One region of the Paenibacillus sp. FSL L8-0644 genome, then DNA from elsewhere that is predicted to be linked to it. Evidence: riboswitches for the same ligand, from Rfam matches in the RefSeq annotation. Region 1 holds a riboswitch; the other holds the start of a gene.

Region 1 (8,882 bases):
CTATGTACTCATACTGGCCATTCTTGGACCACTTCTCACAAAGCAGTCAAAACCTATTTTTAATATGTTAAACAAAATATTCAAGTTCAAGGACCCCCGCCTACGAAAAGAAGAAAGTAACTCGGCGTAACTGTAAAGCTGGATACGACAATCCATAGGAGGGAAGGCTATGCCGCACGCTATTAAACATGCCGAAACTCTATGAGGCGGCTTGTGAAGCCCGCTTCAGAAGATGCGAGCAGGTTCCCTGTCTTTTATACGGTGATTGGCGGAATTACGGCATCCGTCGGTCTGGAATTGTTTTTGCATCCGCATGATATGATCGCTGGAGGCGTCACGGGGATCTCCAGACTCATGTCGCTTTATACACAAGAGCATTTTGGGTTATTGCTATTCGTTTTGAACTTGCCACTCATGCTGCTGTATTCTTTATCCACTCACAAACCCATGCTGCTCCGTGCACTACCCGGCTTGTTCGCCTTTTCAGGCTCAGCCATCATTCTTTCGCCTTTTCCGGCAGTGAGCGGCCATCCGGTCGTATGTGCTTTGGGCGGCGGAATCTGTATCGGTCTTGGCGCAGGACTGGCAGCTCGTCACGGTGGTCTGCTTGATTCACTAGGACTTAACGAACCAGGCGATGGCCGTCCATCCACATTGTTGCTAACACACCGCAAGATTCCGTTAATACAGATTGTTATGCTATGTAACGGTCTGCTGCTCATTACAGCTGGCTTTGTGCTAGGCTGGGAGCCAGCTCTATATTCAGCCTTATCCTGCCTCGCCGCCTACGAAACGACCCGGCTGATGTTTACCGGTCTGACGCGTATGGTTTGTGTTGTCAGCAAGAAGCAGCCAACCGTCGAGGATGCTATATATCGCAGGTTGCGTATACACAGCACGCCTGTTGAAGGCTCTGCCCAGATAGAGGGCAAGATCAAAAGCGAATCTGAGGATAAAAAAGAACAAATGGTCATCGTTTACAGCGTTCATCTGTTGGATTTGCAGCGCTTTAAGGCAGTCATCCAAATGGCAGACCCGCAAGCTGAGATCATGTATATGAAACGATGGAAAGCATAGCAAAGTAACACATCAAAAAAACGCTTATCTGCACTAATCTATGTATAACGATTAGTACAGATAGGCGTTTTGTAATGAACACTATATTAACGGATATTAATTCTGCATGATAAAATCATGTTCAATACTGCTGGCACTGTCAAAAGTACGAATAATATCATAACGGGTATTACGCTGTGCCGGAATGTGACCCGTCTCGCGGATCAACTGTAAAATGGATTCAATGTTAACCTTATACGTTGCGCCTGCAGCGGAAACTACGTTTTCCTCAATCATGGTGCTACCAAAATCATCGCAACCGTAGTACAACGATTTTTTACCGATTTCAGGTCCCATAGTTACCCATGAGGATTGAATATGCTTGATGTTATCCAATACAAGACGACTGATCGCAACGGTCTTCAGATATTCCTCCGGCGTCTGACGTTCCTTCTTCAGGTTGGTATTGTCTGGCTGGAAGGTCCAAGGAATAAAGGCCAAAAATCCTTCAGAATTATATTTGTTTTCAATGCATTCGTCCTGAGCATCACGAACACGCAACAAATGCAGCGCACGCTCCTCCATCAACTCGCCAAAGCCAATAACCATCGTAGCAGTCGTGTTCATCCCAACCTTATGAGCCGTTTGCATGACATCCATCCAATCACGCCAAGAGCCTTTGAGACGGCTAATTTTGCGGCGTGTGCGGTCATCCAAAATTTCTCCACCTCCGCCCGGAAGCGAATCCAATCCAGCTTCATGAATGGCGCGGATTGTTTCTTCCATAGAAAGACCAGATTTCTCCTTCATTTTGTGAATTTCAGCTGGCGAGAAGGAGTGCATCGTAATATCGGGAAAACGCTCCTTGATACCTTTCAGCAAATCGGTATAATAACTGAACGGCAGATTCGGGTTCACACCGCCTTGCATTAGAATTTCGGTGCCACCTACTTCCTGCGTTTCCTTGATCTTCTGAAAGATCACCTCATCCGGCAAAACATAACCTTCATCAGAACCTGGTCTACGATAAAAAGCGCAGAAGCGACAGTATACGTCACACACGTTTGTATAGTTAATATTTCGTCCGATAACGAAGGTTTTAACGGGATCGGGATGCATGCGATTCATGACTTTATTCGCCGCATGACCGATTTTTTCTACCTCGTCTGATTCGAACAAAGCAACGGTATCCTCTAAATTCAGGCGTTCGCCGCGTAGGGCTTTATCTAAAATATGGTCGATTACACTCATGGTGTATCCTCCTTCGCTGTCACAGGGCGACGAAATGAACGACAGGACTTATGAACGAGAATGCTTTCACAAACCTGCGTTCGAACCCTGCCGTAATGTATGTTCATGACTAGCCTTGTATGTTGTCTGTGCTATTTAGCATAGTAAAACCTAATGATAATACTAACATATCTTTAGGTAAGGAACCATACTTATTCCCGCTTCTTTCTGCTTTTCACCTAGGAAAACAGGCAACTGCCAAGCTTATCTCAACGTTGCATATAGCCAAAAAATAAGAAAACAGAACTGAAAAGTGTCTTTTTTCACACTGTCGTTCATGTTATTTTATAGAAAACAGCAAGCCTCCTGAAATACTGGAAACTTGCTGTTTAGTACTGTACATATTTGCTCTCAGCGTGAAAACGACAAAGATGCTGCGGATGTGCTAACGCTCTAGCGCAGCGCCTCATCCAGATCACTGATCAGGTCGTCAATATCCTCCAAACCTACGGAGAAACGGAGTAGTCCGTTCGTAATCCCGCGCTCCAATCGTACACTATGGGGCATAGCCGCATGTGACATCATCGCCGGATACGACAAGATGCTTTCCACAGCTCCCAGACTCACCGCTACAATTGGAATACGTACGCGACTGAGGACTTCTTTTGCACGCTCACCAGAACCCACATCAAAAGATATCACTGCACCATAACCGCTGGATTGGCGCTCATGAACTTCACGCCCTGGATGATTCTCCAGACCCGGGTAGTATACCGCCTCAATGTCGTTGCGCTCGTTCAGCCAGTTAGCGAGCTTCGCTGCGCTCTTTTCGCTGTGAGCCATACGAGCCTCCAGTGTCTTCATACCGCGCATGAGCAACCATGACTCCTGCGGAGCCAACACGGTACCCAGTCCATTTTGGAGCTGCTTGATTTGTCTTCCCAACGATTCGGTACGTGCTACCGCAAGTCCTGCCAGCACATCGCTGTGTCCGCCCAGAAACTTGGTCGCACTGTGCAATACAATATCAACTCCCTGCTCAATCGGACGTTGATAATAAGGTGTCATAAAAGTATTATCCAATAACGTTAAAAGCCCGTTGTCCTGTGCCCAAGAAGTTATTCCTGCCACATCGGTAATTTTGAGTGTCGGATTGGACGGAGTTTCCATATATACAGCCCTTGTATTCTCCTGCAACGCATCTTTCACAAGGTTGAGGTCCGTCATGTCGACGAAGGTCGTTTCGATATTCATCCGTTTCAAAATGGAGGTCAGCAGTCGATATGTTCCTCCATATACGTCCTCGGAAACAATGACATGATCTCCAGCAGACAAGAGCATAAATGTAGTAGAGATGGCCGCCATACCTGATGCAAAGGCAAAACCGCACGCCCCGCCTTCTAATAAAGCGATATAATCCTCCAAAGCTTGTCGTGTCGGATTACCTGAACGGCTATAGTCATGCTGTGGAGGATTAAAAATATCGTGATGGTGGAAGGTAGAAGCTTGATAGATCGGGACGCTCGATGCCCCCGTAACGCTGTCAATTTCAGAGCCAAAATGCAGCAGCTTGGTAGCGAACTTCCGCTCTTTGTTCAGATCCTGCCCGATCCTCCTCGCATCCTCTATCATTGCAGCTCTCCTCCTTCTACTTCTTGACGTGCCGCTTCCAACGCCGAACGTAAATCTTCAATTAGGTCGTCTGTATGCTCAATGCCTACGGAGAAACGCAACAGCCTGTCATCTACCCCGACTGCATCCCGAATTTCTGCTGGTATGTCCGCATGTGTCTGCACAGCGGGATAGGTCATTAACGATTCCACACCGCCGAGACTTTCCGCAAACGCAATGAGCTTAATGTGACGAAGCAAAGGTTCCACATAACGAGCATCCTTTACTTTAAAGGAAAAGATACCCGTATTTCCGCTGGATTGTTTATTTTGAATCTCACGACCTGGATGGCCTTCTAGAGCTGGATAAAATACTTCCGCCACAGCCGGATGCGTCAGTAAATAGTTAGACAGCACTGTTGCATTATGCTCGTGTCGGTCCATACGCAGCGCTAACGTCTTCATGCCCTTCATTAACTGGTAGCAATCGCTTGGGGAAAGCACTGCCCCTATGGAATTGTGCAGGAATGCAATTTCAGCTGATAGCTCTTTGCCTTTGGTTACGATCAACCCTGCCAGCACATCGTTGTGTCCGCCCAAATATTTGGTTGCGCTATGTACCACAATATCCGCGCCCAGTTCCAATGGCCGCTGGAAATATGGCGTTAGCAGCGTATTATCTACAATGGTAAGCAACTGATGTTGTGATGCCCATTTAGCCACCGCTCGAATATCAGTAATCATCATTAACGGATTTGTAGGCGTTTCTATGAATACAGCTTTGGTATTCGGTCGACATGACTGTTCGAGCGCTTCAAGATCGTTCGTATCCACATAACTGGCTGTCACACCAAATTTAGACAAAATATGCTCCAGCAAACGATACGTCCCGCCATACAGATCCAGCGATACTATGAGATGATCTCCCTGTCCAAACAATGCAAATACCGTTTGCAGCGCCGCCATACCTGAGCTGCATGCAAAGCCTGCATCACCCGATTCAAGTGCAGCAGAAGCCTCTTCCAGTACCTTTCGCGTGGGATTGATCGTCCGAATGTAATCAAATCCTGTGCTTTGACCCAGACGGGGATGGCGGAACGCCGTAGATTGGTAAATCGGGTAATTAACAGCCCCGGTTACTGGCTCTTCTACTGAACCGATTTGTGCCAATCTACTTTCGATTTTCCACTGTTTCTCACTCATATGAATCCTCCTGTTAACTTCCATAGTGGGTGCTATAACCAATCCTGCAAAAATGGATGTCAAAGACTATACTGCTGCGCTACTGCAAGGTGATACTCTACAAAGGTAAACTACATGCTCCTTTTTTAAATCTGGGGCCCGATATCATAAGGTGTTTCTTGGTATACATAATAGTTCAGCCAATTCGAGAATAATAAATTGGCGTGCGCCCGCCAAATTGAGGGGGGGGTGCGCTCAGGATCATCATTAGGAAAATAATTTTTGGGGACTTCAATATCCATTCCTTTGGCTACATCGCGGTCGTATTCCCATTTCAGTGAAAGCGGGTCATATTCAGAATGCCCAGTTACAAAAATTTGTTTACCGTCAAGCGTGGCTACGAGGTACACTCCAGCTTCTTCGGATTCGGATAAAACTTCTAATTCGGCGATATGATCAATATCTTCCCGACGAACCTCCGTATGCCTGGAATGAGGAGCATAAAACAGTTCATCAAAGCCGCGTAACAATTTTACTTTAGGTTTAATCACGGTGTGTGGAAATACACCGAAGCATTTGTAGTCGAGCCCATATTTAGGGACATCGAAATGATGGTATAAGCCTGCCTGTGAGGCCCAACAGATATGCATGGTCGAAGTTACATTCGTTTTCGTCCATTCAAAGATTTGCCGGATTTCCTCCCAGTAGTTCACATCCTCAAACTCAAGCTGTTCAACCGGGGCTCCTGTAATGACCATGCCGTCAAAACGACTGTTCTTGATCTCGTCAAACGTTTTATAGAACATGTTCAAATATTCTTGCGATGTATTTTTGGATACATGAGACTTCATATGCACCAGCGTGACATCCACTTGCAACGGCGTATTGCCGACCAGGCGCAACAGTTGGGTTTCCGTCGTTTCCTTTGTAGGCATTAAATTCAAAATGGCGATACGCAACGGACGAATATCCTGATGATAAGCCAAGCTTTCATCCATTACGAAAATATTTTCGCCCTCCAGCACTTCCTTAGCAGGTAATGTGTCTGGGATTTTAATCGGCATGTAAACTCACTCCTTGTTCGGTAAGTTTTGCGAAAATCGTCTTGTTGAGATGCCGGGCATATAATAAAAAGACCTTTCTCTGGTTAGAGAAAGGTCATATTTGTATCCATATGCGCCTCTCTCATCTGTCAGGGCAACGCGCTTTGTACAAAGCGCGCGTCCTGCAAGAATTAGCACCGTGCGATTAAAATCGCCGGTTGCCGGGTATCATCGGGCTAGTCCCTCCACCTGCTCTTGATAAGATTTCGCTATATTCATTTTGGGTTCACAAAGTTCTTGTTGTTCACTTTAATGCATCGGCTGGGCTTCGTCAAGATGGGACTTGCAAATTTGTAACCTGCATTCACATTTTGTCTACCTTTTCCATAGGTTAAATCATATCCCTCCTATCGCTGAAGCTCTTGCCACTACTGTTGATTTTGCCCATGATTTTGCGCTTGAAAGGCCGTAGGCCGAGCGTTATACTATACAAGTGCTATTAGGCAAAAATATGGAGCAGTAGTGCAGACTTGAGTGTTTCCTGCGATACTGTGGCAATCTAAAAAAAGAACATTTGAGAGGTGAATCCGGAATGGAAGGCGACCCGAGTCCGAATAGGCGGCGATCCCTGAACAACAGCATAGGAATGACTTCAGCTTGCCGAAAGACGGGACGCCAGGCTCTGCATGCTCCAAAAGCCTCCGGCTTTTGATGAGAGTGCACGCTTACCCGCACCGGCTAACTGGCTAACTGAGTCCATTCCTTATGCTTAAGGTAAACGTATTTCCGTTACGGCGGAGCATAAGGAGTGACGTATATGAAAATCCGTTTGGTCAACAACGGGGTTTTTACCCCTGTCGAAGAAATTGAAATGGCGCTTACTGCACCGGCAGAAGGTTTTTATTGGATTGATGCCGATGTCGATGATTTGGCAGTGCTCCAGCCTTTATTTTCCATGCATGATCTTGCAGTAGAAGACTGTTTGAGTGAAGAAGAACAGCGTCCGAAGATTGAAATTTATGAAAGCCATTATTTTATCGTTGTAAATAGCATTCGTTTTGATGATGAAGAAATATTTTTGCGAGCTTTGAACATTTTTCTCGGCCGCCATTTTATCATTACGGTGACCAAGCAGAAAATCAATGAGCTTCGTACCCTCAAGCCTATGCTGTGGGAGCAAGAAGTCAGCCAGCCTGACCGTTTTATGTATCTGTTGGTCGACTTAATTGTTGACAACTATTTTCTGGTTGGTGACCGGATTGAGGTCCGCATTGAAAAGCTGGAAGAAGATATTCTAATGCATACGAAAAAGTCGCATTTGAACGAAATCATCGGCTTACGCAGTGAGATTCTGTGGCTGAAAAAAGTGTTGGGCCCGCAAAAAGAAGTCATCAATACCCTGAACAAGCGGGATTTGCGGCTCATCGACGATCAATTGCAAAAATATTTTAGCGACATTTATGAAAATGCTGTGAAAATTTCGGAGACTTTCGAAACTTACCGCGACTTGATGGGTAACCTTCGAGAAGCTTATCAATCCAGTATCGCCAACCGTGCCAATGAAATTATGCGTGTGTTTACAGCAATTACGACCGTATTTATGCCATTGACGGTCATTACCGGAATATATGGGATGAACTTCGATAATATGCCTGAGCTTCATACACGTTATGGCTATTTTGTCGTCATTGGTATTATGGTGGCATTAGGCGTCAGTATGTTCTGTATTTTCCGTAAGAAAGACTGGGTTTAAAAATAAAAGGGGAAAAAGTATCAAATTGGATACTTTTTTCTATTTTCAAGCTTGGTCATAAAAAGCAGCAGCCGTGTCCTGTGAGGAACTGGCTGCTGCTTTTTAGTATGTTGGACCCTGAATATACTTTAATACCCAGCTTTATCCAACTAGTTCTATATTATCCAACATGTCGGCCGGGTACCTGCTGATGACGAAACCGTATACGGATCAGACGCAGACGCTCATAAATCTGATCCAGTCCTGTTTCGGTTGCCTTTTCTTCCCCATACACTTTCAGCATGACGGGCTTGAGCAACGTATCCCCCAACTCTTCATAAGCAGACCAGATAGCTGCCTGCTCCGCCTCAGATACATTCACCAATTCCTTGTGGATCAGCTTGTCCATATCAATACCATCTCTATCCAAATGCTCCACAGCTTCAATCATCTCTCTACGATGCAAACCTGTCTTCATTCCGATATGCTCCAGTGAAAGACCGTCCGAAATGCCTTCAATAATCGTTCTAGTTAAGCTGAATTTGTTCAGCTCCTGCCTGTACTGGTTCTCTTTTTGCTTGTATAACCATGACAAAAAAACTTCTTCTTCCAGCGTCTCTGCTACCCAGTTCAACGGAAATGGCGTGGTGCGGTCATTTTGTGTCGTAATAGCCAATAGCTCCGTCCCATATTGCGACACCTTACCCTGACCCATACCAGGCAGCTCCAACAGTTCTTCTTCGGTATGGGGAAGATAAACGCTAATGAGTCGAAGCAATCGATTCGTAGCGATAAAATAAGGTGCTTTTCGTTCCGTTGCTGCTTTTTGCCGTCTCCACATCGTCAATTGCTCATACACTTCATCACGTGGAAACAAATCACTGTAGCAATACAGCTTTTGCAGCGTTTGTCCTCGTCCTGATGATCCTTCTTGCTCATGAAATACACCATGGATTAGGGGCCTGTAGCCCTCAGCCATTTTGAGCGCCAGCTCATGACGGTATACATGCAGTAATTCCTGCCACAAGC
Region 2 (8,882 bases), 2.6 Mb from region 1:
AAAACTTGCCTGAGCTGTTGCTGGCTTCGCTTATTATGGGAGGCAAGCTGCCCATGACAGAGGACCCGCTTGGGGGTCATCGGATTCCAGCAGAAGCAGAATTTGCAATCAGCGGTTATGTGCCACCTCATGAACGCCGTCCGGAAGGCCCGTTTGGCGATCATTTTGGATATTATTCATTACAGCATGATTTCCCTGTATTTCATGTCAAACATATGCATCACCGCAAGGATGCCATTTATCCGGCAACCATTGTAGGTAAGCCTCGGCAAGAAGACTACTACCTCGGTGAGTTTTTGCAACGTCTGCTGTCGCCTGCCTATCCGCTTGTGATGCCTTCCGTCAAGTCCCTGTGGGCGTATGCGGAAACGGGCGTACATGCGCTGGCAGCGGCAGTCGTACGTGAAAGCTACTCCCGTGAAGCGCTTGTATCCGGTTTTACCATTTTGGGTCAAGGTCAATTGTCATTGACCAAGTTCCTGATGCTGACAGATCGAGTCATTGATTTATCTGACTTTAACCTGCTGTTAGAAACCATTCTGGAGCGATTTAATCCAGCAAGGGATTTATTTATTTTCAATCACACGTCACACGATACACTCGATTACACAGGCCGCAAGCTGAATCATGGCAGTAAGGCGATCCTGATGGGAATAGGTGAGCCTGTACGTGAATTGCCTCGTGCTTATGAGGGAGGCGATCTGCCGGGCATTCGTGAAATTGAGCCCTATTGCGGAGGGTGCCTCGTTGTGTCCGGCTCTTCCTTTGAGCAGGAGCCTGAACTCGCTGCGCGTGTATTGGAGCGATTAGCTGCGGGTGAGCAAGAGTGGCCGCTCGTTTTCATTGTGGACGATGCCAAGGAAGTCGTTCGCTCTCAAGCCTCGTTCCTGTGGACGGTATTCACTCGCTTTAACCCGGCTACGGATATGTACGCGGACAGCGAAGTGCGTTTGCATCATCTGAACTATAAGCTGCCGATTGTAGTGGATGCGCGTATGAAGCCGGGGTATCCGGATGAGGTGTTACCGCGTGGGGATATTGTTAAGCTTGTAGATCAACGATGGACAAGTTATTTCGCTTGACGCCCTAATTAAACCTACAGCCGGATTTTATATTTATAAGGAGGCGTAAGCATGATACGCAAGCTACTGGGTGAGCCGCCGCGTGTGAACAAGGGCATCCTGCTAGATGCCATGAATAGCATGTCAGATATGTTGAACCTGCTGGAACGGCAAATTCAGGCTGGTGGAGATCCGACCCACGATTTTCGGAAGGCGGATATTTTGACACGCGGTCTAATGTCATCTCTGGATGAACTGGAGCAGAGCCATCATGCTGCCGCCTTTTTCCGTATGAAAGTGAAAGCCGGATATGCTGAAGATATGAGTGAGGATGAAAAATCCGACTATGCATTGTATGTTTTCTTTTATAAAGATGGGTTTGTGAGGGTATTTTCCATTCTGGATAAGCTGGGCAACTGGCTGAATGATCTGTATGATTTAAAAACAGGACAGTATAAGGCGCATTATTCGTATTTTACCGTGTTGCGGCAGCTCAAGTATCTCAAAATGCATCCTGTATTGACCGATAATTTATATGATATCAAGGATACATACAACGATGCGATCAATCGGCTGCGTAAGCGGCGAAATACGGAGATACACTATATGAATACAGAAATGCAGGATGATCTCTGGCAACGACACCGAGCTTTGTATGGAAAAATCCAACTGGAGGACCTTGATCACCATTTGGAAGATTTGCAGCAGGGCTTGGAAATGGTGTGTCGGTCGTTGTCAATCGCCTTTACTTATACTGCGAAACAATGGAAGAACCGGGCAGTACGCCCAAAAATATGATAGAAAATATCCTTTGACAAAGCAATGTAAACTATCTATACTGAAACCTAGTTTCAGAAAAATGCTTGAATTATGTTTTTTTATATAAACTTAACGGACAGCTAAAGCTGGAGTTTAACATATTTTTCTTATCCAGAGAGGTGGAGGGACTGGCCCGATGAAGCCCGGCAACCCGTTTTTTCCCGGTGTAATACACTGGGAGGGAACATGATGGTGCTAATTCCTACAAAACCGCTAGAGTTATAGCGATTTTGGCAGATGAGAAAAGGATCGCAAGGTGGGGCCCTTTTCATTCTGTGAAAGGGGCTCTTTTTTGTATAAATAAATAGCGATTTTATACAATCCTGAGAGATGACAACTGGTAAAAAGGGTAAGGAAGAAGTGAAGGGGGTCGCAGCACGTTGATAGAGCTTAAGCAGTTAACCAAGCATTATGGCAAAGGCAACCGACGCGTAAATGCGCTGTCTGGGTTGAATCTTTCTATAAAGCGTGGAGAAATATTCGGAGTGATTGGTCACTCCGGGGCAGGGAAAAGTACATTGATCCGCTGTATTAATTTATTGGAACGCCCTACTTCAGGTGAAGTATGGGTAGACGGGGTAAACCTCACTACTGTGAGTCAATCCCAGTTACAAATGCAGCGCCGAAAAATCGGAATGATTTTTCAGCATTTTAATTTGTTGTCTTCGGCGACGGTATATGACAATATTGCATTTCCGTTGCGGCTGGTAAACACGCCCAAGCAGAAGTTGGACCAGAAGGTCCGTGAACTGCTGGAACTGGTGGGTCTCGAAGAGCACAGTGGAAAATATCCGTCACAGCTCTCAGGTGGACAGAAACAGCGGGTAGGAATTGCGCGGGCGTTGGCTAGTGATCCTCATGTATTGCTGTGTGACGAAGCGACTTCTGCGCTTGATCCGCAGACGACGGGGTCTATCCTGAAATTGCTGCTGGATATTAATCAGCGATTTAATTTAACCATCGTGCTGATTACACATGAAATGCATGTCATTCAAAGCATCTGTGATAAAGTTGGCGTCATTCATCAGGGTGACATCGTGGAGCAAGGTCCGGTGGCGGAAGTATTTTTGAAGCCACAGCACCAGGTAACCAAGGACTTTATCCAGCGGGAGTCAGAACATCCCGAGGAGTTGCAAGCAGCGATTGCGGCAGCAGGTGAGGGCGAGTCGGCACAGGTGGTGCGTATCTCCTTTTTGGGCAGCAAAACATATGATGCGATTCTGTCGCGTACGGCTCGAAGCACTGGGGTTGATTTTGCGATCTTGCAGGGAACCATATCTACGATTAAAAATGTACCCTATGGTCAGCTAATCGTTCGTTTTGAAGGAAATCATGAGGATATAGAGCATACGCTGCGCGAAGTGTCTGGGCAAGGACTTGATGTGGAGGTGATCGGACAATGAGCGAACTTGATTTTTCACAAGTGAGTTGGGAAGAGCTAGGGAATTCTACTATGGAAACCCTTCAGATGCTCGGTGCATCCGCATTGTTCACCCTCATTATTGGTTTGCCGCTCGGCATATTATTGTTTCTGGCGAGCCGCTCCTCGTTGACTCTGATGAAGGTGATATACATTGTATTATCATTCATCGTTAACATTTTACGTTCCGTGCCATTTATCATTTTGATCGTTGCACTTATTCCTTTTACACGATCGCTGGTAGGTACCTCGACCGGGGTGTTGGGAACCATCCCACCATTGGTTATCGGGGCTGCCCCATTCTTCGCACGTCTTGTCGAAACGTCTCTGCGTGAAGTGGACAAGGGTGTCATTGAAGCCGCACAAGCAATGGGGGCCTCGACAGGACAAATTATCCGGCGTGTGCTGTTACGTGAGGCACTTCCGGGACTGCTAGCCGCATTAACCATTACCGTCGTTACACTCGTATCCTACACGGCAATGTCCGGGATGATCGGGGGCGGTGGACTGGGTACACTGGCTATCAACTACGGCTATTATCGTTATGAAACGGCTGTAATGATCGTTGCGGTCGTGCTGATGGTCGTATTGGTTCAATTGCTGCAAATGGCGGGAGACCGTCTCGTGCGGCATTATACTCGAAAATAGGGAAAACATATAGATATCCTTATTGATCAGGACGTCTGCTCCTGAATATTACAAATTATTGGAGGGGTAATAACATGAAGAAATGGGTATTGGCTGTATTAAGCTTGACATTAATTGCGGTGCTGGCTGCTTGCGGCACAAAGAGCACAACATCGGATACAAATAATGCGGCCGAAAATACAGGCGGATCACCACGTGAAGTGGAGCTGAAAGTTGGAGCTTCTCCTGTGCCGCATGCGGAAATTTTGGAAGCAATCAAACCTCAGTTGGAAAAAGAAGGGGTTCGTCTTCAAGTCGTTCAGTTTAACGACTATGTACAGCCGAACGTTCAATTGTTTGACAAGCAGTTGGATGCTAACTTCTATCAACATGTACCTTACTTGAATGTTATGAACAAAGAGCGCAAAATGAATTTGGTTTCTGTGGGCGCGGTTCACCTGGAGCCTTTCGGCATCTACTCCCAAAAATATAAAAAGCTTGATGAACTCCCAGATGGCGCAACGGTAGCCATTCCGAACGATGCAACAAACGGAGGCCGTGCATTGTTGTTGTTGGAAAAACAAGGTCTGATCAAGCTGAAAGACGCAAGCAACATTGAAGCTACGGTAAAAGATATTACTGAAAACAAGAAAAACCTGAAATTCAAGGAGCTGGAAGCGGCTATGCTGCCACGTCAGTTGCCTGAAGTGGACATTGCGTTGATCAACACGAACTACGCTCTGGAAGCTAAGCTGAACCCGACGAAGGATGCACTGGCACTGGAAGATAAAGATTCTCCATATGCTAACGTTCTGGTAGCTCGTCCTGATAATAAAGATTCTGAAGCGATTCAGAAGCTGCTTAAAGCTTTGCAATCCCCAGAAACTAAAAAATTCATTGAAGATAAATACCAAGGCGCAATTATCCCGGCATTTTAAGTAGGGAACGAGAACACATTGCACGCAAACCCCAGATTCTCTTGAACAAGAGGACTGGGGTTTCTTTTGGATAGAGTTGTAGGGGAAGCTTAAATATTTTATACTTGGGGGTGACCGTTCTCTGTGAACAGGAGGAAAATTGTTGAGAGATAAAGTCGCATTCATAACGGGTAGTGCCAAAGGTTTAGGTAAAACGACCGCTCTGCGTCTGGCGAATGAAGGCTGTAATATTGCGCTGAATTATGTGCATAGCCAAGCAGAAGCCGAAGCGCTTAAGCGGGTGATTGAGTCTAAGGGAGTACGCTGCCTGTCTTTACAAGGGGATATCACTGTTCAGAAAGATATCACGAGGCTGATTGGTGAAGTCCAGGATCGGCTAGGCGGAGTCGATATTATGGTGAACAATGCTGGACCGTTCATCCGGGAACGCCGCCTGTTTGCGGATTACAGTGTAGCTGAGATTCATACCATGATACAAGGGAATCTGGTCGGTACCATGTTGCTGGATCATTTGGTATTGCCTCACATGCGTAGCCAGCAATGGGGACGTATTATTCATTTTGGCTTTGGTCATGCTGGAGAAGCGAGGGCTTGGCCGCATCGCGCCGTCTACGCAGCCGCCAAGGTGGGGCTGGTATCTTTTACGAAGTCACTGGCTGTGGAGGAGGCTCCTTATGGCATCACGGTCAATATGATCTGTCCAGGGGATATTCGAGGAGCAAATAAGGAAATGTCAATCGCCGATGTCATCGGCATGCAGGATAAAGAGACACCGCGTGGGCGTCCGGGGAGCGGAGAGGACATTGCGCGAGTGATCGCCTATTTGTGTGAGGAGCATTCGGATTTTATAACAGGCAATATTATGGATGTATCGGGAGGATTGGACCCCATTCGGCCAACCATATAAGCTTGAGTGATCCCTCAGACGCTGTAACACAAAAAAGAGTCTTGAGCTTCGTTACCGAAGTCAAGACTCTCATGATCTTATGCATCAAGCATTAGAATACTTGTACCACTTCTTGGACGCCGTCGACTTCTTCGAGAAGAGCGCGTTCAATCCCTGCTTTCAGCGTGATTGTGGAACTTGGGCAACTGCCGCAAGCGCCTACCAGCTTCAGCTTAACGATGCCGTCTTCTACGTCAACCAGCTCAACGTCGCCGCCATCGCGTTGCAGGAACGGACGGAGCTTATCCAGTACATCTGCTACTTCATCATACATTTGAACGCTTTGTGTTTCGCTCATTAGAATTCAACTCCTTTCCTATACCTTTATTATTATATTACAAAGCGGGCCAAATTAAAATGCCCGTCATCCAAAGCAGGTGAAAAAATGTTAAGAACTATTATTGAGTTTTGCACCAGTAATATGCATTGGGGCACTGATGAAATCATGTCCAAGCTGGAACAGAATCCAGATTATGATGTGATTGAATACGGCTGCCTAAGCAATTGCGGTCAGTGTAACGCGGAACCCTATGCGATGGTCAATGGTGAGATTGTATCCGCAGATTCAGCAGAGCTTCTGTACGAAGTGATTATGAACAAAATTAAGGAAGCTGAAGCATGGGATAACCTAGACTTGGATTGAAATATAATGCTCTGTTAGCCCATACACGCAATATACAAAGAAGACCTGCTTTGGGAGCGGGTCTTCTTTGTTTGTTTAGCATGATCAGCCAAAATGGCGTTTGGACTTCCAGAGCACACCGCTTTTAAGCAGGCGTGGTACACGGCCGCGCAATGAAGTGCTGCCCATAAAGCCATAGCCGAACCCGGCCTTCTTGCCAAGTGCGCCTAATGTACCGCGCAGCTTTAAAGGATGCGGGTGAGGCGTTTGACCTTTCCATAGATCACGTACAATATGTGCGATTTGTTCCCCTTGCACCTCTGCTGCCTGAGCGCTTGGAGAGTAGGGAAGGCTCGCACAGTCTCCGACCACATATACCTCTGGATGATCTGGTATTTGGTAGTAATCGTTGAGCACGATACGACCCTGAGGGTCTTTAGGGACAGCTAAATCCTGCACGATTTTTACTGGCTGAATCCCGGCCGTCCATACCACTGCATCCGTTACAATTTGCTCGTCACGGTTATAAATAGCCCCCGGCTCAATACGAGAAACCGCAACATGGTTCAGGGCATTAACCTGATGCTCCTTGAACCAAGCATGTACATAGGCAGACAAACGTTGCGGGAATGCTGACAGCACCCGCTCGCCCCGATCCATAATGGTAATATTCAAATCCGTGCGGCTTTCACGTAACTCCGCTGCAATCTCAACACCGCTAAGACCGCCGCCTACAATATGGACATGTCCATATGGCTTGATTTCGTTCAAGCGCAGATAGGTTTGGCGGGTATGGTTAAACGACTGGATCGTACAGCTGTGTTCTTCAGCCCCCGGTGTATTGTGAAAGCGGTCGGTACAACCCAACGCAATGACAAGCTGATCATAGGGCAAGGGTTCACCGTCTTGAAAATGGACCATTTTATTCTCCAGATCCATCGAGGTGACCTCTCCGTATTTGCGAATAAGACGTTGCTCATCTGGAAAATGCACCCGCAAATCAAAATCAGAAACCGTACCTGCTGCGAGGGCATAGTACTCTGTTTTCAAGCCCTGAAAGGGCATTCGATCCACTAAAATAACTTGAACATCGTCGGGAATGTGTTTATCCAGCAATTCTTTGGCAATGGTAAGGCCGCCATAGCCGCCCCCCAGAATAACGAAATTTTTCATCAAAATCCGCCTTCCTTTCGCTACCGTGTCCCCGGCAAATGGTCTGGTGTCTCGTCGATCTAACACAAGTTTTTGTTGTTATAAAACCCGAGAATCGGGCCTGCCTGTGGCAGACAGACCAGCGTATTCCGGGGCAGCATGATGCTGCATGATGTGAGTAATGGGGATGATATGCTCGCGGGAAATCTGAATCCGATATTACATTTATTCGAAAACTTCAATTTCGTTATAGAAGGTGTCTCGTTCTACAGGTATGCGTCCTGCACCTTTGACCAGCCAGATCAGCTCTTTACGGGTCAATCCGGCAGGGGTCAACGCACCTGCGGCATGGCTGATCTGCTCGCGCACAATCGTGCCATGGACGTCTGATGCGCCAAAGGTGAGAGCGACCTGCGTCAATTGCGGGCCAATATTAATGAAGTAAGCTTTGACATGGTCGATATTGTCCAGCATCAGGCGGCTGATCGCAATGGTTTTGAGATCTTCGTAAGCGGAGTTACGACGCATAATGTTGGCGTTTTTGCTTTTCGGCTGCATGGACAGTGGAATAAATACCATAAATCCGTTCGTTTCGTCCTGCAATTCGCGAATTTGCAGCATATGTTCAATACGATCCTGATACGATTCGACCGAACCGTACAGCATAGTCGTATGAGTTTTCATGCCGAGATTGTGGGCCGTGCGATGTACTTCGAGATAGCGGTCCACGTTGGCTTTGGTAACACGCATCTTCTTGCGATATTCGTCGGACAAGATTTCTGCGCCACCACCAGTCAGGGATTGAAGTCCAGCCTTTTGCAGCTCCTCAAGCACTTCTTTAATACTCAAGCCGCTTATGCGTGTGAAAAAGTCAATTTCCGCTGCTGTGTAGGCTTTCAGTGTAACGTGGGGATATTTTTCATTCAGCGCCTTCAATGAGTCTACATAGTATTGGAAAGGCACATGATTATTATGACCACCGACGATATGAAATTCTCTTACCCCCGGATGGATGTGTTGCTCTACATAATCAATCATTTCCTGCCCGGACAACGTATAAGAGCCGTCCTCCCCCTGATCCTTGCGGAAATTGCAGAACGCGCAGCGCGCTTCGCATACATTGGTGAAGTACAGGCTCATGTTTTCGATAAAATAAACCTTTTTTCCGTTCTTGCGTAAATTAGCTTCGTTAGCCAACTGACCCAGTGTGAGGATATCGTCAGTTTCATACAAATATATACCATCTTCGAGGTTCAAACGAATCCCGTTCTGTACCTTTTCTACAATTTCCGCCATT

What was found. A riboswitch is a leader RNA that binds a small molecule or an ion and turns the genes downstream of it on or off. The one in region 1 is predicted to bind S-adenosylmethionine.
Region 2: it holds a riboswitch for S-adenosylmethionine, as region 1 does, so the genes downstream of both, NSS94_RS19930 (methionine ABC transporter ATP-binding protein) here and metA (homoserine O-acetyltransferase MetA) in region 1, are expected to answer to the same signal.

Annotation. Positions count from the first base shown of each region.
Region 1 is NZ_JBBOYN010000001.1:1,757,523-1,766,404, reverse strand. It holds gene NSS94_RS07975 (cation:proton antiporter) at 1-130, shown strand, start outside; gene NSS94_RS07970 (YitT family protein) at 214-1,077, shown strand; gene mqnC (cyclic dehypoxanthinyl futalosine synthase) at 1,174-2,307, opposite strand; gene NSS94_RS07960 (aminotransferase class I/II-fold pyridoxal phosphate-dependent enzyme) at 2,740-3,918, opposite strand; gene NSS94_RS07955 (PLP-dependent transferase) at 3,915-5,099, opposite strand; gene metA (homoserine O-acetyltransferase MetA) at 5,225-6,142, opposite strand; SAM riboswitch class I at 6,261-6,386, opposite strand; gene corA (magnesium/cobalt transporter CorA) at 6,939-7,874, shown strand; gene NSS94_RS07940 (HRDC domain-containing protein) at 8,035-8,882, opposite strand, start outside.
Region 2 is NZ_JBBOYN010000001.1:4,377,561-4,386,442, reverse strand. It holds gene NSS94_RS19940 (UbiD family decarboxylase) at 1-1,082, shown strand, start outside; gene NSS94_RS19935 (Cthe_2314 family HEPN domain-containing protein) at 1,134-1,859, shown strand; SAM riboswitch class I at 1,985-2,124, shown strand; gene NSS94_RS19930 (methionine ABC transporter ATP-binding protein) at 2,261-3,283, shown strand; gene NSS94_RS19925 (methionine ABC transporter permease) at 3,280-3,948, shown strand; gene NSS94_RS19920 (MetQ/NlpA family ABC transporter substrate-binding protein) at 4,023-4,865, shown strand; gene NSS94_RS19915 (SDR family oxidoreductase) at 5,008-5,772, shown strand; gene NSS94_RS19910 (NifU family protein) at 5,864-6,109, opposite strand; gene NSS94_RS19905 (YuzB family protein) at 6,197-6,454, shown strand; gene NSS94_RS19900 (NAD(P)/FAD-dependent oxidoreductase) at 6,539-7,606, opposite strand; gene mqnE (aminofutalosine synthase MqnE) at 7,811-8,882, opposite strand, start outside.